4 regions of the Nonomuraea sp. NPDC049419 genome follow, and region 2 is predicted to be linked to each of the others. Evidence: riboswitches for the same ligand, from Rfam matches in the RefSeq annotation. Region 2 holds a riboswitch; each other region holds the start of a gene.
What was found. A riboswitch is a leader RNA that binds a small molecule or an ion and turns the genes downstream of it on or off. The one in region 2 is predicted to bind cyclic di-AMP.

Region 1: another riboswitch for cyclic di-AMP. It lies ahead of AB0K12_RS13900 (C40 family peptidase); the one in region 2 lies ahead of AB0K12_RS15905 (C40 family peptidase).
Region 3: another riboswitch for cyclic di-AMP. It lies ahead of AB0K12_RS34580 (hypothetical protein); the one in region 2 lies ahead of AB0K12_RS15905 (C40 family peptidase).
Region 4: another riboswitch for cyclic di-AMP. It lies ahead of AB0K12_RS30635 (GH25 family lysozyme); the one in region 2 lies ahead of AB0K12_RS15905 (C40 family peptidase).

The regions. Positions count from the first base shown of each region.
Region 1 covers NZ_JBFAQB010000003.1:849,365-854,145, reverse strand. The annotation lists gene AB0K12_RS13910 (M48 family metallopeptidase) at 1-740, opposite strand, end outside; gene AB0K12_RS13905 (hypothetical protein) at 752-1,561, opposite strand; gene AB0K12_RS13900 (C40 family peptidase) at 1,651-2,157, opposite strand; cyclic di-AMP (ydaO/yuaA leader) riboswitch at 2,252-2,417, opposite strand; gene AB0K12_RS13895 (NlpC/P60 family protein) at 3,168-4,082, opposite strand; gene AB0K12_RS13890 (NYN domain-containing protein) at 4,229-4,781, opposite strand, start outside.
Region 2 covers NZ_JBFAQB010000004.1:395,537-400,317, forward strand. The annotation lists gene lysX (bifunctional lysylphosphatidylglycerol synthetase/lysine--tRNA ligase LysX) at 1-1,075, shown strand, start outside; gene AB0K12_RS15900 (LuxR C-terminal-related transcriptional regulator) at 1,694-1,906, shown strand; gene AB0K12_RS15905 (C40 family peptidase) at 2,053-2,982, opposite strand; cyclic di-AMP (ydaO/yuaA leader) riboswitch at 3,105-3,256, opposite strand; gene AB0K12_RS15910 (amino-acid N-acetyltransferase) at 3,534-4,103, shown strand; gene AB0K12_RS15915 (RDD family protein) at 4,189-4,781, shown strand, end outside.
Region 3 covers NZ_JBFAQB010000016.1:13,458-18,238, forward strand. The annotation lists gene AB0K12_RS34570 (DeoR/GlpR family DNA-binding transcription regulator) at 1-217, shown strand, start outside; gene galT (galactose-1-phosphate uridylyltransferase) at 214-1,287, shown strand; cyclic di-AMP (ydaO/yuaA leader) riboswitch at 1,359-1,497, shown strand; gene AB0K12_RS34580 (hypothetical protein) at 1,503-2,459, shown strand; gene AB0K12_RS34585 (hypothetical protein) at 2,531-3,319, shown strand; gene AB0K12_RS34590 (site-2 protease family protein) at 3,342-4,646, opposite strand.
Region 4 covers NZ_JBFAQB010000012.1:154,189-158,969, forward strand. The annotation lists gene mqo (malate dehydrogenase (quinone)) at 72-1,541, shown strand; cyclic di-AMP (ydaO/yuaA leader) riboswitch at 1,731-1,874, shown strand; gene AB0K12_RS30635 (GH25 family lysozyme) at 1,887-2,615, shown strand; gene AB0K12_RS30640 (SDR family oxidoreductase) at 2,629-3,372, opposite strand; gene AB0K12_RS30645 (HAMP domain-containing sensor histidine kinase) at 3,529-4,314, shown strand; gene AB0K12_RS30650 (SDR family oxidoreductase) at 4,346-4,781, shown strand, end outside.

The DNA of each region.
Region 1 (4,781 bases), on a different contig from region 2:
TACTCGCGCATGATCGTCTCGAACCACATGCCGAGCGGCCACCTGAGCGCCTCGACGATCGCGGTGATCACCACGGTGCCGATGATCACCCGCAGCCACCACGGGCCCTTCAGCACGCCCAGCACCTTCGCCCCGAACGGGGTCGCCACCAGCAGGCCGGCGAAGATGAGGGTGAGCGCGAGCGAGAGGTAGCTCGGCAGGCTCGTCGCCGCGTCGAACGCCTCTCCCCTGGCGATCTGGGCGGCGGCGAAGTCGCGGGCCGGGTCGGGCGGGCCGCCCGTCAGGACGTGCCACGGTGTGGTGAACGCGGCCACGGCGATGATCACGATGCCCAGCAGCGCCAGCGCCACGCCCGCCTGACGGCGCAGCGCCGGCGTGGTCACCCCCCGCTCGTCCATCCCCGCACCCTTCCCCCCGCCTCCGGCGCCCGCGCCGTCCGGCCCGCCGCTCCGGCCCTTTCCGCGCTCCTCGCCGCCGTTCCCGGCGGCCCCGCCGTCCGGCCCGCCGCTCCGGCCCTTTCCGCGCTCCTCGCCGCCGTTCCCGGCGGCCGCTCCGCTGTCCGGCCCGCCGCCGCGGGCCTTCCCCTCGTTCGGCCCGCTGCTCGCCGGATCACTAGCGGCGGGTTCCGTGGCCGGTGAGCTTGGGGCGCCCACCGCTGTCAGGGCGCCCTCCGCATCCCGGGTCTCTTCCTCCGGGGCGTGGTTCGTCTCCCGGTCGTCCGGGTCTTGTCGTTCGCTCATCTGCCTCCCCTTCACACGAGCTGATCCCGCACGTACGCGCGCCACCGCGCGGTCAGCGTCGCGACGGAGAGCCCGAGCGCGGCGAGTGCCCGATCGGCCCCGTCCACGCGGGCCGCACGGTAGAGCCTCACCAGGGTCCCCTCACCGAACCGGTCAGCGAGGAAGCGACACGCCAGCCACGCCTCCTGGTACGCCCGCGCGAGCCCGGCCGGGTCACCCCCGTCCGCCGCGAAAGCCGCAGGTCCGGGCAGAACGGTCGGGAGGCGCCCGGCGCGCACCTCGGCGGCGAGCTCGGCGGCGGCCGTCGCCACGGGCAGTCCGGCGTCGCGGTAGGCGACGTAGTCGGCGAAGCCCTCGTACAGCCAGACGGGCAGGCCGTCGGTGCCGGCGACGACGTGCGTGAGCTCGTGGGCGAGGACGACGTCCCTGCCGACGGGGTTGAGGGTGGCGAACGCCTCGGGGACGACGATCACCCGCGTGCCGTCGGCCACCGCCGCGAGCCCGTCCACCCCGCCCACCCGGGCCAGGCGTGCGGCCTCGCGGGCGTCGGCCGGGACGACGATCAGGGGGCGTACGGGGCGGGCGAGCACCGCCGACACCCGCCGGCCCGCCGTGTCGGCCCTGCGCGCCAGCTCGTCGAGCCCCGCGGCGTCGTGGCCCACGACCGTGGACCACCGGCCGCGGCGTACGACGTGGGGCCCCGGCCACAGGTCGCGCGCCCGCGCAGGCAGGACGGGCGCGTCAGGCAGCGGAGCGGCGGCCGAGACGGCGAGGAGCACCAGGCCGGTCACCGCGACTCGTCGGCTCACCTGCTCGGACACAGTGCCCGATCGTATGCGCTGCCCTGCGGGTCAGGGCTCGGGAACGCGAGAGCCCCGTCCGGATCGGGGAGGATCCGGACGGGGCTTCTTCACACGCCGGGACGGACGGCGCCGACGAAGGACGACCTTCGCCATCCGCTCAGCTTGTCGATGCGTACCCGTTCACCTGTCCGCGGTGAATGGATCATCTTGCCCTTGCCGACGTACATGCCCACATGGCCGAGCCCGTTGAAGAACATCAGGTCGCCTGGCTTGAGATTGCGCCAGGAGACCTTCTTCCTCGTGCGGGCGAACTGGCTGTTCGTCACGCGCGGGAGTTTGACGCCGGCCTTCTTCCAGGCGAACTGGACGAGGCCTGAGCAGTCGAACGAACCAGGTCCTGTGCCCCCGTAACGGTACGGGTCACCGATCTGCTTCTTGGCCACGGCGACGGCCTTGCCGGCCCTCGCCTTCTGCCGGGCGGCTTTGGCGGCCTTCTTACGGGCCTTCGCCGACGCCGTGGTGCGGGCGGTGGTCGCCGCCTTCACCGTCGCGCCGGCCGCCGCACTGGTCTCGCGGGTCGTCGCCGCCTGGGCCGCCGGGGCATGGAGGACCATACCTCCGGCCGTCACGGTCATCGTGAGTGCTACGCCACTCAGGGCAAGGCGGGACAGGCGGGGGTTCTGCAGGGAGTTAGACAGGATTTCTCCTTGTGTCTTCCACGAACGCCTACCGGGTTAGCTGACGGATTCGGGCGTGGAAGTCGCCCTACGGCGCGATGGGCGCGCCGATTCACCCCTGATCCCTTGGGGAACGTGGGATCGCTGGGTCCCCGGCTCCGTGCCTCCTGGCTGCACGGATTCGGCAGGTCGGCACCCCGATCAGAAGTGCGATGGGGATATCAGGGCCGACCGGCGGATTTTGATCTGTCTCACATCGGGAGGGACCGATGCCGGTTCGCGGCGACATGGCTTGTTCACCGCGACGACGCCAGAAGCTACGCCGAAGGGTCAAGGATCGGCAAAGCGTGAATGCCCCTGTAAAGATCAGATAGCGGGATTTGTCAGACTTGAAACCCCTGCTGGAACCCCAGGCCTTGTGACCAAAATGTGACCTCACTCACACTTGCTTTCGCCGGCTTCTGTCAGGTCCCAGCAGTCACATGAGTCACACCGGTCACAAACGCGAACACTCTTCTCCCCCCGCCGGCCTGCCGGACACGAGGGACGCCGTTCCGAAAAAATCCGCCCTTTGTACGACTTGCCCTAGTAGTGACCGATCAAGAGGTCATACCCGTCGCAGCCAGGTGGATCAAGGAACTTGGAAACTATGGATCTTCGTAGATGAGCTGCGACACGGATCACAGCCGAGCGGCCTCCGCGTGCGCAGAGTGCTGATGCTGAACGCGACTGCGATGAGGGGCGTGCCAAGCGCGAGCGTCAGGAGCCGGCGCCAGGCCGGAACCCCCGCGGTCACGTAGTAACCCCCGGCGGCCGAACCGCCGGGGCTTACCCGGCCGGACAAAAACCTTAGCGGCCGGGCTTGAGCGGCCGGATCGCCCGGGAGCCGGGAGCCCGGAGCTGCGAGCTGGGAGCCCGGAGCCCGGAGCCCGGAGCCGGATGTCGGGTTACGGGCGGATGGCGCCGACGAGGTTGCGGCCGTAGGCGGAGAGTTTGACGACCTTGACGACGTCGCCGGTCTGCGGCGCGTGGACGATCTGCCCGTTACCCGCATAAATGCTGACGTGTCCGAGGCCCTCGGAGAAGATGAGGTCGCCGGGCTGCAGGGCGTCCAGGGAGACCCGCCGGCTCTGGCCCCAGGCCCACTGCTGCCACGTCGTCCGGGGCAGCGAGACCCCGGCGGCCCGCCAGGCCGCCTGCGTGAGCCCCGAGCAGTCGTACCCGCCGGGCCCGGTGCCGCCGAACACGTACGGCTTGCCGACCTGCGCGTACGCGAACCGCAGCACCGCCGCCGCGCTCCCCGACGCCGGCCCGGTGTACTTGATGCCGGTGCTGTTGGGGTTGCCCGGGTTGTACGCCCCCAGCTTCTTCAGCAGCTTCTTCTGCTGCGCGATCAGCTTGAGGATCTCCGAGCGTTCCTTCTGGACGGCGTCGCGTTCCTTGTCGGCGGCCTTGAGCGCCTTCTGCGCCTTGTCCCGCTCGATCTTCAGGCCCCGGTTCTCCCGGTCGAAGGCGGCGAGCTTCTGCAGGCGTTCCTGGGAGAGCTGCCCGGCCACGGCGAGCCCGGACAGGCGGCCCTGGGGGTCGTTCGAGCCGAAGATGCCGGGCCATGAGGTGATGTCCTCGCCCAGCTTGTAGCTGTCGACGGCCATGCCGACCACCTGGGCGCGCAGGTCGGCGACGGTGGCCAGCTTGCGCTTGTAACTGGTGTCGAGCGAGGAGTAGGTGCCCTTGGCCTTCTTGTAGCGCTCGGTGGCGGTGTTGTACCGGTCGACGACCTTGTCCGCCTTGTCGTTGAGCTTCTCCAGTTTGGCCTTCGCCTGGGCCAGCGTGGGCTGGGGATCAGCGAGGGCCGCTCCCATCGGAGTCAGCATCAGTCCGAACGCGAGACCCGCGGCCATCGGCACCCGGCCAAACCTCACTGTATCGCCCTCCCCAGGATTTACATCTGGGGCGAAATAGTACAGAAGTGGCGGGTGGGCTAGTGCTAAACCTACCAATTCGTAACTTAGGCGCGACTCAGTCGGCGCAGCAGCAAACCAGACGGAACGGGTCTGGCTCCCATCCGGCGTACGGACTCGGCCACCTCGCGGTCGGACGAGACGACGGCGATGGCCCGGCCCGGCGGCTCGGCGCGGACGAGCTGGCGGATCAGGTCGTCGGCGATCTCCCCCGGCGCGCTGAACAGCACCCGCACCCCCCGCGGCGCCACCACCTGCACCGGCGCGTTGAGCTCCGCCCCGTCGAAGACCACCGTCACCTCGACGCGGGTCTGGGCGACGAGGCCGCCGAGCCCGTTCATGAGCCGGGTGCGCTGGTCGGCGAGGGTGAGCGTGCCGTAGCCGGTCTTGGTGACGTTGTAGCCGTCGATGATGAGGTGCACCTGCGGCAGCGCGAGGAGCTGGTCGAGCAGCTGCGGGTCGTCGTCGGCCAGGGCGCGGGCGGGCACGCCGCGGACGTTGGGGCGCTCGCCGGTGACCGCCGCGACCGAGTCGGCGGGCCGGCTGATCGTGGTCGGCAGCGCCAGCTCGCGGCGCAGCCCGGCGGAGGCGTCCTGGAGG
Region 2 (4,781 bases):
CAAGTGCCTGCGCCCGCTGCCGGAGAAGCACATCGGCCTCACCGACCCCGAGGCGCGGGTGCGCCAGCGCTACGTCGACCTCATCGTCAACGACGAGGCCAGGAAGATGGCCCGGGTCCGCAGCGCCACCGTGCGCGCGGTGCGCGACTTCTGGCACGAGGAGGGCTACCTCGAGGTCGAGACGCCGATGTTGCAGCCGATCCACGGCGGCGCTGCGGCCAGGCCGTTCAAGACCCACATCAACGCCTATGACATGGAGCTCTACCTTCGCATCGCGATCGAGCTCTATCTCAAGCGGCTCGTGGTGGGCGGCATCGAGAAGGTCTTCGAGATCAACCGGAACTTCCGCAACGAAGGCGCCGACTCGACCCACAACCCTGAGTTCACGATGCTCGAGGCATACGGCACCTACCTCGACTACAACGACATGGCCGACCTGACCCAGCGCATGTACCAGAAGGCCGTGGTGGCCGCGCTCGACACCACGGTGGTCGTGCACGACGGGCAGGAGATCGACCTCGGCATCGCCGAGTGGCCGCGCATCACGCTCTACGGCGCGGTCTCCCAGGCCGTGGGCGAGGAGATCACCACCTCCACCACCCTTGAGGAACTGCGCAAGCTGGCCGACCGCCGCGAGGTCCACTGGGACCCGAAGTGGGGCTCGGGCAAGCTCGTGCAGGAGCTGTTCGAGGCGCTGGTCGAGCACACGCTCGTGCAGCCGACGTTCGTCATGGACTACCCGCTGGAGACCTCGCCGCTGACCCGCCAGCACCGCGACAACCCGCTGCTGACCGAGAAGTGGGACCTCATCGGGTTCGGCACCGAGCTCGGCACCGCCTACTCCGAGCTGATCGACCCGATCGAGCAGCGGCGCCGGCTGGTCGAGCAGTCGCTGCTGGCCGCCGGCGGCGACCTGGAGGCCATGCAGCTCGACGAGGACTTCCTGCAGGCGCTCGAATACGCCATGCCGCCGACCGGGGGCATGGGCGCCGGCATCGACCGGATGATCATGGCGTTCACCGGCAAGAACATCCGCGAGACCATCCTGTTCCCGCTGGTCAAGCCCAGCCACTGAGCCCAGTCATTGAGCCCAGTCACTGAGCCCAGCCATTGGGCACGGTCGCTGAGCACGGTCGCTGAGCACGGTCAAGGCGGCGCTGCCCTGAGGGCGGCGCCGCCGTTTCGCGTGCGCGGTCAGGGCACTTCTGGACGCCTGCGCCGAACCGCATTCTGGTCGGCCCGCTTTCCGACATCTGATCGTCTGTAAGCACCCGGTCAAGTTCGCAGGACCGCAGGCGGGTCGGGCGCGCAGGTGCGGGCGGCTCTGCCGCATGGCCAGGGGCGGCCGTCGCGAGCCGGCCGGCGACGAGGCCGCACCGCCCTGGAACACCTCGCCGACCGGCCGTTCCGTCGTGCTGCCCGTACGCCGGGCGGGCGGCTGCAAATGGGTGCGAAGAGAAAGATCGAAAGGCGTTCGGCGCCGATTTCCGCGTTGCGCGGGCCCGCTATTTGGCGGCGTTCTGTAGTGCTTTATCGCCAGGGCGTCACATATTTCGGATCATGTCAATAGTGCTGGTCAAGCCACACGGTTGTCATGCTTGACGACCTTTCCAGGATGCGTTTACGGTCTGCGAGGAGCAACCTGGGTCCGGTCGAGAGGCCCACGTTCTGCTGTTGGGGGGGAGGGCTCCCGATGGAAGTGCTCACTGAAGGTGTTGAACTCAGCCATGCGGACCTCGCATTGCTGTCGGAGCTGGCGAAAGGGGTCACGGTCGACCGGGTGGGCAGACGGCTGGACATCAGCGGCCGTACCGTACGCCGGAGACTGCGGGGCATCTGCGACCGCATCGGCGTCGCCACGGCGATCGAGGCCGTGGCCTGGGCGGCCCGCCGCCAGCTGATCTGATCACGGCGACGGGCTCGTGTGGGGCGGGCCCCGCGGACCTCTGGAGGGCCTTCTGCGGTCCTCGCAGGGCGGCTCCTAACGGTGCGGGCTCATTCAGAGCGGCTCGGTCGGGGCGGCTCGGTCGGAACGGGCTCGGTCGGGGCGGCTCAGTCGGCGATGCGCACCGCGCCGGCGAAGGGCCGCCGCTCGATCGAGGCGATGCGGACGACGTCGCCGGTCCGCGGGGCGTGCACCATCATGCCGCCGCCGAGGTAGATGCCCACGTGGTGCAGGTCGCTGTAGAAGAAGACCAGGTCGCCTGGGCGCAGCTCGGAGCGGTCGATGTGGCGGCCCGCCGTCCACTGGCTGCCGGTGTAGTGCGGCAGCGAGATGCCGACCTGCTGGTACGCGGCCATGACGAGGCCGCTGCAGTCGTAGGAGTTGGGGCCTTCGGCGCCCCACACGTATGGCTTGAGCTGCTGCGTGAGCGCCCACCTGGCGGCCTGGGCGGCCTTGCCGCTGCCCACGATGGGCAGGTTGACGCGCTGGGCCCGGGTGCCCGGCCGGCCTGCTTCGCCGAGCGCCCGCCTGAAGAGGTTGCTCTCGACCTTGGTGACCAGTTTGGTGATCTTGTCGCGCTTGTTGTCGAGGTCGGAGATGAGTTTCTCGACCTCCTTGATGCGGGTGGCGGCGCCCGCCTTGGCCCGTTCGGCGGCCTCCCTGGCCTTGGTGACCTGGTTGACGGCCTCGCCCTGCTGCTGCTGCAGCACGTACGTGGTGGCGGCGCGGTCGAGGAACTCGTCGGGGTCGTCGGAGGTGGCGAAGGCGAGGGCGCGGCTGAGGCCGCCGGTGATGTAGGCGTTCTCGGCCAGTGCGGCGGCCTTGGCGCGCTTGGCGGCGAGGTCGGCCTCGCTGGTGGCCAGGGTCTTCTTCGCGGCGTCAGCGGCCCTCTTGGCGCTCTTGAGCTTCTCCCGCTGGCTGTTGTACTCCTCGGCCAGCGTCTCGATCTCGGTGTGCATCTTCTCGACCTGCTTGGCCAGGTCTTGGAGCGAGGGCTTGGGGTCGGCGGACGCGGAGCCGACGGGGGCGGCGACCAAAAAGGTGGCCAGTGTGACACTTATTACACCGAGCAGACGCGACCGCCGGGAGGCGTGTTGCGGAGGGCGGGCGTGCTTGCCCGCGGTCGTCCTCTCACGCGTGCGCGTGCGCTTCACCAACCAGCTCCTCTCGTCGACGCCTGCCGGGTTAGCTGACGGGTTCGGGCCGGAGCAGCCCTACCGGACATTGCGGATTCACCCCGATGGTGGCGCTGGGGGGCGTCACCGGCGGTTCCCCGGCTCCTCCTCGCGGAGGATTAGGCGTGTCGCCCGCGCGCGACACGCGGGGAACATCGTCGCTGGACACTAATGCACTCCGGGTTCGTGCTCAACCAGAACTGCCGACTCTGTAGAGGTTTCACAACCGAAGAGTCACAAGGTGATCTCGTGCCTGGCCGTACGAAACGCAACTTATGACGGATTTGCCGCCTGATCTGGCGACTCGCGGGCCTGCTCAGAGCGCGTGCTCGGATGAGCACGAGTTGTAACAGCATGGGCCGAGACGTGGGAGTTAGGGCCGAGCCGTAATGACATCTGTACCCTGGAGGGCCATGGAGCAGGTGGCCGAACTGACAGCAGCCGAGACCGCGGTGGTGGTCCGGCGCGCCCGCACGCCCGACGTGCGGGGCATCAGGAGGCTCGTGGACACCTACGCGGGGGCGGGCCCGCGGCTCCTGAAGAAGGCCACCGTCACCCTGTACGAGGACGTACAGGAGTTCTGGGTGGCCGAACGGGGCGGGCAGGTCGTCGGTTGCGGTGCGCTCCACGTGCTCTGGGAGGACCTCGCCGAGGTCCGCACCGTGGCCGTGGATCCGCAGTGCCGTGGCATGGGCGTCGGCCATCGGATCGTCTCGGCGCTGATACAGCAGGCGAATGATCTAGGTCTGCGGCGTGTGTTCTGTCTGACTTTTGAGGTCGACTTCTTCGCAAGACTGGGCTTTCGCCGGATTCAGGGCACGCCGGTCTCGCCCGAGGTGTACGCCGAACTGCTGGCCTCGTACGACGAGGGTGTCGCGGAGTTCCTCGACCTGGAACACGTCAAACCGAACACCCTTGGCAACACCCGCATGCTGCTGCATCTGACATCGGGTGACGCGGACCTTGACCAGATGGAAAGGTGATTGTTGATACCTATGTCGATACGTTGGGCAGCACAGGCATGTGTCCTGACACGTGCCACATGCGCACTCGAAGCGAGGTGACACGGTGAGCACCGGACAGCCGCCGTATCCACAGGACGAATCCGGCGAGAATTCTGCACCCGGCACCCCTTACGGGCAGCAGAACGCGGGCCGCCACCCCGGCGAGCCCGACCCGGACGTCACTGTGGTCGGCTACCGGGCGGACGACGCCTACGGGCAGCAGCCCCAGTACGGACAGCAACAACAACAACAGTACGGCTATGGCCAGCAGCAACCCCAGTACGGCCAGCAGCCGCCCTCATACGGCCAGCAACCCCAGTACGGCCAGCAGGGCTACGGCCAGCAGCAGCAGTCGCAGCCCGGTTACGGGCAGCAGGGCTACCCCCAGCAGGGCTACGACCCCCAGCAGCAGCAGCAGGGCTACGACCCCCAGCAGCAGCAGGGCTACGACCCCCAGCAGCAGGGCTACGGACAGCAGCAGCAGTCCCAGCCGGGCTACGGCCAGCAGCCCCAGTACGGACAGCAGCCCCCGTCGCAGCCCGGCTACGGCCAGCAGCAGGGCTATGACCCCCAGCAGGGCTATGGCCAGCAGCAGCAGGGTTACGGCCAGCAGCCGCCGTCCCAGCCCGGCTACGGCCAGCAGCAGGGCTACGGCCA
Region 3 (4,781 bases), on a different contig from region 2:
CAACCTGCTGGAGTCGGAGACCGACAGGGAGCTGGTGGCGGCGGCGACCCGGCTGGTCGTCCCCGCCGACCACACGAAGTGGAACACCGTGGGCATCAGCACGATCGCGGAGCTGAGTGAGGCCGACGTGGTCGTCAGCGACGCGGGCCTGCCCGAGGAAGCACGCACTGAGCTGGCCGGACGGGCCGGCGAACTGATCATCGCGGAGGGCTCGTGAAGCGCACCATCACCCATCTCGCCGACGGACGGGAGCTGATCTACTTCGACCGGCGCGACGACGCCGACAGGAGCGCGATCGACCGCCGGCCGCTCGAGCCCCGGCCGCCGGCCTCCGAGCTGCGCTACGACCCGCTGACCGAGGAGTGGATCGCGATCGCGGGGCATCGGCAGACGCGGACGTTCCTGCCCACGGGCGGCACGGCCGAGTGCCCGTTGTGCCCGTCGACCGACGAGCGGTCGACGGAGATCCCGTCGTACGACTACGACGTGGTCGTGTTCGAGAACCGCTTCCCCTCTTTCTCCGGAAATTTGGGGACTTATGAGGATGTGGGCGGGCTGAGTGAGGTCCGGCCGGGAGTGGGGCGGTGTGAGGTGGTGTGCTTCACCTCCGACCACGACTCCTCCTTCTCCAGGCTCTCCGACGACCAGGTGGAGCTGGTCATGGAGGCGTGGGCCGACCGCACGGCCGAGCTGTCCGCCATTGAGGGCGTCGAGCAGGTCTTCTGCTTCGAGAACCGGGGCGAGGAGATCGGCATCACCATCGCCCACCCGCACGGCCAGATCTACGCCTACCCGTACGTCACGCCCAGGACGAAGCTGCAGCTCGGTGCGGCGCAGCGGTACAAGGGCAACCTGTTCGCCGACGTGCTGGCCGCCGAGCGAGCCGCGGGCACGCGGGTGGTGGCCACGAACGAGCTGTGGACGGCCTTCGTGCCCGCCGCGGCGCGCTGGCCGTTCGAGGTGCACGTTTATCCGCACCGGCAGGTGCCCGACCTGGCGGCGCTGACGGAGGCGGAGCGTGCCGCGTTCGCGCCGCTCTACACCTCGGTGCTGCGGGCGTTCGACGGGCTGTTCGGGGTCGTGATGCCGTACATCTCGGCCTGGCACCAGGCGCCGGTGCGTACGGGGAGGGAGCTGGCGTACCTGCACCTGGAGCTGTTCAGCATCAGGCGGGCGCCGAACAAGCTCAAGTACCTGGCCGGCTCGGAGTCGGCGATGGGGGCGTTCGTCAACGACGTACGCCCGGAGGAAGCGGCGCGCATGCTCCGATCACAGATAGATCACTAATAGATTTCTACTTAAGGTCGCATGACTCGTGATCTACCACTAATATCCCCATATGCGGCGGCCGTAACCCGGCCGACCGCCCGCCTAATCCCGGGCGCGTCGCCCGGGAGCCGGGGACCCAATCCGCACCTTGGGGTGAATCCGCGACAGCGGTAGGGAGCTCCATGCCCGAACCCGTCAGCTAACCCGGCCGGCAGAGGGAGAGGAACTCTTACGTGGCGGCTTCGTCCCCCGCGAAACTTGCCATCGGTCTCGTCACCGCCGCCGCCCTCGCCATCCTCCCGGCGAACGTCGCGACGGCCGCGCCCAAACCGACCGAGTCCGAGCTCCGCGCCCAGCTCAAGCAGCTCAACAACAAGGTCGACAAGCTCATCGAGAAGTACAACCTCAAGCGGGTCGAGCTGGCCGAGGCGCAGGAGTCCGCCAAGAACGCGCAGGCCAAGCTGGCCGCCGCCGAGCAGACGCTGGCCGCGGCCGAGCAGCGGGTCGCCGAGATCGCCCGCCTGCGCTACCAGAACATCGACCCGTCGCTGCCCGGCTTCATGCTGCCCAGCAACGGCGGCAGCGCGGCCCTGCTCGAACAGCTCACCGCCGAGCAGCAGGCCGTCGTGCAGAGCGTGGCCAAGGCCCGCGACGAGCGCAAGAAGGCCAGCGAGGAGGCCGCCGCGCTGACGGCCAAGATCAAGTCGGACGCCGCCACGGTCGCCGGCCAGCGCCGAGAGGCCGAGGACGTCATCAAGGACATCGAGAAGAAGCTGCAGGACCTGGTGCCGGTCGCCACGGGCCGCACGTCCAACGGCACCTGGGCGCCCGAGCTGCCCGGCGGCACCGACAACATCACCCCGCGTACGCGGCTGATGAAGGCCCAGGTGGAGAAGAACTTCGCGCTGCCGTTCACGGTCGGCTGCTTCCGCGGGGGCTCCAGCGGCGAGCACCCGCTCGGCCGGGCCTGCGACTTCATGATGAGCACCGGCGGCAGCATGCCCACGGCCGCCAACAACGCGCTCGGCGACCGCCTCGCGGAGTGGGCGCTGCAGAACAAGGACAAGCTCGGCGTGAAGTACGTGATCTGGAAGCAGCGCATCAACTCCGGCAGCGGCTGGCGCACGATGTCCGACCGCGGCAGCATCACCGAGAACCACTACGACCACGTGCACATCTCGATGAACTGAACGAAAGAGGCATCCCGCACCTGACGAACGGCAGGTGCGGCGGTCTTCTCCCGTACGCCAGGGTGAGCGCCATGTCATCGATCACCCTCACTCCCCCATCGGTCCACCCCAACGCCTGGTTCCCCGGGCGGCTCCTCGGCGGCGGCGCCCTGGTGCTCGGGCCGCTCCTGTGGTTCGCCGGGCTGGCGCTGCGCCATCTGGCGTGGAGCGCGGCGGACTTCACCCCGGAGCAGCGGGCGTCCTTCGCCACGCAGCCGTTCGCCGCGCCCGAGCAGCTGGCCGCGTACGTCGTGAGCCCCGGGCTCGCCACGGCCGGGTACGCCCTCTACACGGCAGGCGCCATCGTGCTGTGCCTGGCCTTCGCCACACTGGCCAGGGTGGTCGCGACGCGCTCGCCCCGGGCGGCCCTCCTGGGGGGCGCGCTGCTGGTCGTGGGCTTGTTCTCGCGCCTGTACTGGGCCGGGGTGGACGAGACGGCCCTGCGGCTCATCGGGACGCTCGGGCTGGAGCGGACGACCGAGATCGTCATGGACCTGTACGCGGACATCTCCTACGGGCCCTGGCGGGTGCCGGTTTCAGCGGCCTTCGGCCTCTACCTCGGGACACTGGTCCTCGGCGCGGCCGCCTTCCGTTCGGGCGTGTTCGGCACCGGGCGCCTCGCGTTGTTCGTGTTCTCCGGGTGGCTGTGGACCGGCGTGCTGAAGAGGAGCGAGCTGGTCGACGGCGTCCTGTCGGGCGCCGCCCTGTGCCTGGTGCTCGTGCCGCTCGGGATCTCGGTGCTGCGCGACGCCGTGCCCGAGCTGCGCGTGCCGGCGCGACCTGCCAGGGAGCGGGCGCGGCTGCGGGTGCTGAGCTGGTGACGCCCAGCGGACCGGCAGGACGTCAGTTCGTCAGCGTGAGCGGGTTGACCAGGTCGGCGTAGACGAGCAGGCCGGCCATGATGATCATGACGATCGCCACCGCGTACGTCACCGGCAGCACCTTCGCGATGTCCACATAGGCGGGCTCCGGCCTGCGCATGATCCTGGCGTAGGCCCGCTTGATGCCCTCCCACAGGCCGCCCGCGATGTGGCCGCCGTCGAGCGGCAGCAGCGGCAGCAGGTTGAACATGCCGATCGCCAGGTTGAAGCCGGCCAGCAGGTTGACGAAGATGGCGATCTTCTTCTCGGTCGACAGGTCGGAGGCGAGGATCTCCCCGCCCATGCGGCCCGCGCCGACCACGCCGACCGGGCCCTCGGGGTCGCGCTCCTCGCCGGAGAAGGCGGCGTGCCAGACGCCGACCATCTTGTTGGGCAGGTTGAGCAGGGAGCTCGCGACCCTGACCGACAGGTCGCCCATGTAGCCGACCACCTGGCCGATGCTCTGCTTCTGCATGACCTCGGTGGGCAGCACGCCGAGGAAGCCGACGTTCCTGTCGATCTTCGTCGGGTCGTCGAGGTTGGGCCGGTCTTGGGCGATGAGCGTGACGTCGAGCGTCATCGGCTTGCCGTCGCGGACGATGCCGACCTTGGCCGGGCCGGGGCCGTGGGAGCGGATGAGCTTGGTGGCGTCGTCCCACGAGGTGATCTTCTTGCCGTCGAAGGCGACGATCTCGTCGCCCGGCTTCATCCCGGCCTGGGCGGCCGGGGTCGGCTTGTCGGCGGGCGTGCACTGCGCGCGCTGCTCGGAGATCGGGATCACGCACGTGTTGGTGTCGGGCGACACGATCGGGGCCCAGGTGGGCAGGCCGATGCCGACCAGCAGGATGCTGAAGAAGACGAAGGCGAGCACGAAGTTCATCGCCGGGCCGCCCGACATGATGATGACCTTCTGCCACCACTTCTTGCGGTAGAAGACCCGCTCTTCGTCGCCCGGCCGCACCTCTTCCTGGGCGGCGTCGCGGGCCGACTCGATCAGCCCCTGGAACGGCCCGGTGGCGGTGCTGCGCACCTTGGTCGGGTCGTCGCCGGGACGCGGCGGCAGCATGCCGATCATGCGGATGTAGCCGCCGAACGGGATCCACTTGATGCCGTATTCGGTCTCGCCCTTGCGCCGGGACCACGCGGTGCCGCCGAAACCCACCATGTATTGGGTGACCTTGACCCCGAAGAGCTTGGCGGGGACCAGGTGACCGAGCTCGTGCAGCGCGATGGAGACCATCAGGCCGAAAAGGAACAGGATGATCCCCACGGCGTAGAGCCAGTTCATCTAGACGCGCTCCCGGCAAACGATAAGGACAGACGAAAGGTCCGACAGCCCCAGAGTAGTCGAACTCGCCATGCCGCACGGCGTACCGCTTTTGACAGGCATTGACAGCGTGCGATCAGACGATCACCCTAAGAG
Region 4 (4,781 bases), on a different contig from region 2:
ACGGGCGCTCGAAGATCCACGCTACTCCGGATCCCGCACGCCGCGCGGACGCTGTTATACAAGTAGCGAACATGTCATATGAGTTGGAGGTGAGCCGGGTGGGCTACGACGTGGTCCTGGTCGGCGGTGGCATCATGAGCGCCACCCTGGGCGTGCTGCTGCGCCGCGTGCAGCCGGACTGGTCGGTGCTCGTCCTGGAGCGGCTCGACGGCCTCGGCCTGGAGAGCTCGTCGGCCTGGAACAACGCCGGCACCGGGCACGCGGGACTGTGCGAGTTCAACTACACGCCGCTCACCGGCGACGGCCCGATCGACGTCGGCGGGGCCATCGCGATCAACGAGCAGTTCCAGCTCTCCCGGCAGCTGTGGGCGAGTCTGGTCGAGGAGGGCACGCTGGGCGATCCCTCCGGGTTCATCCGGCCGGTGCCGCACCTCTCCTTCGCCCGGGGCGCGGCCGGGGTCGAGCACCTGCGGCTGCGGCACGCGGCGCTGCGCGACCATCCGCTGTTCGAGGGGCTCGAGCTCATCCGCGACCGGGCGGTGATGGCGGAGCTACTGCCGCTGATGTTCGCCGGCCGGCCCGCCGGTGAGCAGGTGGCGCTGTGCCGTTCTCGTGGCGGCACCGACGTCGACTACGGCGTGCTGACCCGGCGGCTGTTCGCCGCGCTCGAACGTGCCGGCGTCGAGGTGCGGACCGGGCACGAGGTGCGCGGGCTCTCCCGTGACCGCAGGTCGTGGCGGCTGCGGGTGCGCGACCTGGCGGGTGCCCGCGACTACGGGGTGCGCGGGTCGTTCGTGTTCCTGGGGGCGGGCGGGGGCACGCTGCCGCTGCTGCAGAGCGCCGGGGTGGCGGAGACGCGGGCGTACGGGGGGTTTCCGATCAGCGGGCGGTTCCTGCGGACGGGCCGGGCCGAGCTGGTGGCCGGGCACCACGCCAAGGTCTACAGCCACGCCGAGCCGGGTGCGCCCGCCCTGTCGGTGCCGCATCTCGACACCCGGGTCGTGGACGGGCGGACGTACCTGATGTTCGGGCCCTTCGCCGCGTTCTCGCCGCGCTTCCTCAAGCGCGGCAGGCTCACCGACCTGCCGGGATCCGTCACGCCCGGCAACGTCGTGACACTGCTCGGCGCCGCCCGCGCCGAGCCCGCCCTGCTGCGCTACCTGGTCGGGCAGCTCGCGCAGACGCGCGGCGACCGGCTGCGAGCGCTGCGCCGGTTCGTCCCCGAGGCGCGGGCGGCGGACTGGGAGCCGATCACCGCGGGCCAGCGGGTGCAGGTGGTCAAGCCGGTGAACGGGCGCGGGTCGATCGCCGGGTTCGGCACCGAGGTGGTGACGTCGGCCCACGGCGGGCTCGCCGCCCTGCTCGGGGCCTCGCCGGGGGCGTCGGCGTCCGTGGCGATCATGCTGGACGTGCTCGGACGCGCCTTCCCCGGCCGCCTGGACGGCTGGCGGCCGGCGTTGCGCGAGCTCGTGCCGTCGTACGGCGCCGCGCTGCCGCCGGAGACCCTCTCCAGGACGGCCCGGACGCTTCGTCTGGAGTGAACGCCGGAAAACTTTACCCATTTCCGGATCCGCGACCTACACGGGGATTTCGAACCGCTTACCAGGTCAGCGGAGTGAAAGTCCCTTTAGAGTACTTGCAGATACTTTTGCGAATTATGTACTTTTGCGGGTCGAGGGACCACCGCAGCGCGTGCCCTCGCATCTTTGACCGGACCGTACGCCGTCTCCGGCGTACGGCCGCCGAATCCGCGTCCCGCGGAACCGGGGACCCACTTTCCGGGGTGAATCGGACGCCCGCTCATGCCCGCGTCCGTAGGGCACTTCCAGTCCCGAACCCGTCAGCTAACCCGGTAGGCGGCATGGAAGCAAGGAGTCAACATCCGTATGGCCAAGCTTGCCGAGAACCGCAAGCGCCTCGGACTGGCGCTCGGCGGAGCCGTACTCGCCGCCGTCACCGCCGTCACCGGCACCGCACACGCCTCCACCACCGACCAGGTCGCCCCGCACGAGGCGGCCCAGCACAGCTCCGCCCTGACCTACGGCCTGGACATCTCCCACTACGAGCCGCTGTACGACTGGAGCTCCAGCTCCGCGCAGTTCGGCATCATCAAGGCCACCGAGGGGACCGACTTCGTCGACTCCTCCTTCGCCAGGCACTGGCGGGAGCTCGGCGAGAAGGGCATCGTGCGCGGCGCCTACCACTACGGCCACCCCGCCGACGACCCCATCGCCGACGCCAACCACTTCCTGGCCGCGGTGAACGCCCAGCCCGCCAGGGCCGGTGACCTGCTGGTCCTCGACCTGGAGACGACCGACGGCAAGTCCGTCGCGGAGGTCAACGCCTGGGCCAAGGCGTGGCTGTCGTACGTGGAGAACCAGACCGGCACCAAGCCGCTCTTCTACAGCGGCTGGAACTTCGCCGACACCTACGGCCACGGCCTGGCGCAGTACCCGCTCTGGGTCGCCCACTACAGCCGGGCCAAGGGCGCGATCACGCCGCCGGCCGACTGGAAGTCGTGGGCGATCCACCAGTACACGGACGTCCCCATCGACCAGAACGTCTCGGCTCTGACGCCCGACCAGCTCCGCGCCCTGGGCCGCCAGTCCGTCTGACGTCTCGGGCGTGCTACCCGGCGGCGGCCCAGTCGCCGTAGCGAGCCCCGCCGAGCCGCGCCTCCCCCAGCGGCACGAGCGAGTGCTCGCCCAGCTCGCTCCCGAAGTAGCGCGCGTGCGGGTCGGTGACCACCTCACGGTGGTCACCGAGCCCCGCCAGCGCCTGCCGGACGAACTCGTCCATCCTGACCCGCTCCGGCCCGGCCACCTCCAGCCGGCCGTTGAGCGGCCTACCCTCCGCGACCTCGCACAGCGCCGCCGCCACGTCGTCCCCGGCGATCGGCTGGAACAGCACAGGCGCGATGCGCACCACTCCCCCGTCGGCGGCCTCGTCCGCGATGCCCTTCACGAACTCGAAGAACTGCGTCGCGTGCACCAGCGAGTACGGGATCCCCGACTTCTCGATCAGCTGCTCCTGCGCGACCTTCGCCCGGAAATATCCGTTGTCCGGCATGCGTTCGGTGCCCACGATGGACAACGCGACATGGTGCCCGACTCCCGCCTCCAACTCGGCGGCCAGCAGGTTGCCGGTGGAGGTCTCGAAGAACTCCAGGACGGCGGCCGGTTCGAACGACGGCGCGTTCGACACGTCGACCACCACCTGCGCCCCCTCCAGCGCTTCGGCGAGACCCTCGCCGGTGAGCGTGTTCACCCCGGTGCGCGGCGAAGCCGCCACCGCCTCGTGGCCGTCACGCGACAGCCTGGTCACCAGCTTCGATCCGATCAGGCCGGTCCCGCCGACCACCACGACCTTCATGGCACGCCTCCCCCTCGCCGCAGTCCACCGCACCCTCCCCTTGCCACCTCCCGCTAAGCCCTCGGCTCGGCAAAGTCCCCGCCTCGCGGTCACAGACCGGGAAGCTGCGCTGTCCTAGCTGGTGACAGGCTCGCTGAGCGCCTGGGGAGGAACCTGATGAGACACGACCATGCCGCGCTGCTGGCGGCCGTCCCGAACCCGTGCCTGGTCATGGCAGGGGACATGACGATCATGGCGGCCAACCAGCCGTGCCTCGACGCCTGCGGGCGCGAGCGGGACGAGCTGGTGGGCATGCCCGTGCTCATCCCGCGCGCCGACGAGCTGCACGAACGGGCGCGGGCGGCGCGGCGCTTCACCGCCGACGCCTCCCACGAGGTCCGTACGCCGCTGGCCGCGCTGCGCGTCCAGGTGGAGGCGGCCCGGCGGCACCCGGACGACATCGACGTGACCGACCTGCTCGACCACGTCAGCGACGACCTCGACCGGCTGGAACACGTCACCACCGACCTGCTCCTGCTGTCCAGGCTCGAAGCCGGCCTCGACGACCGCGAACTGACCGACGTGAACCTGACCGCCCTGGTGGAGTCGGCCTCGGCCGGTATCGGCGACGTGCGGCTCCGCCTGGACCCCGCCGTCCTCACGCGCGCCTCATCCACCTACCTGACCCGTCTCCTGGCCATCCTCCTCCGCACCACCCGCCACCCGGCGACCGTCACCCTGCACCGCACGGCCGGCTACGCGGAACTCCGCCTGACCAGCGACAACCCCTCGGAAACGAGCGACGAGCCGGCCGGCGACCAGGGAGGCACCGGCCTCTGCCAGGCCATCGCCCGCGCCATCACCACCGCCCACCACGGCAGCCTGCACGTCGAGACCCACGGCGCCCGCATCACGCTGCGCCTCCCCCTCCGCGCAGGCCCACGAACCCACCCCAGCACCTGACCGCACCGAACAGGACAAGGAAGTTCAGCACGTGACCAGTCGTCATCTCGAGAACACCGTCGCGATCGTCACCGGCGCCGGCTCCGGCATCGGCCGGGCCACCGCGATCGCCCTGGCCCAGGCGGGCGCGCACGTACTCGCCGTGGGCCGCCGCCCAGCCCCTCTGGAGGAGACCGCCACCCACCACCCCGGCATCGCCGTCCATTCCGCCGACATCACCGCGGACGGCGCCCCGCAGGCCGTGGTGAAGGCCGCGACGGACCGCTGGGGCCACCTGGACGTCCTGGTCAACAACGCCGGCGGCACAGCCCTCATGCCGCTGGCGGAAACGGACGCGACGCGCATCGCAAGCCTCCTGGCCCTGAACGTCACCGCCCCAAGCCTCCTGGCCCACGCCGCCCTGCCCTACTTGCGCAAGTCCCGCGGCACGATCATCAACATCTCCAGCACGTACGGCCACCGGCCCC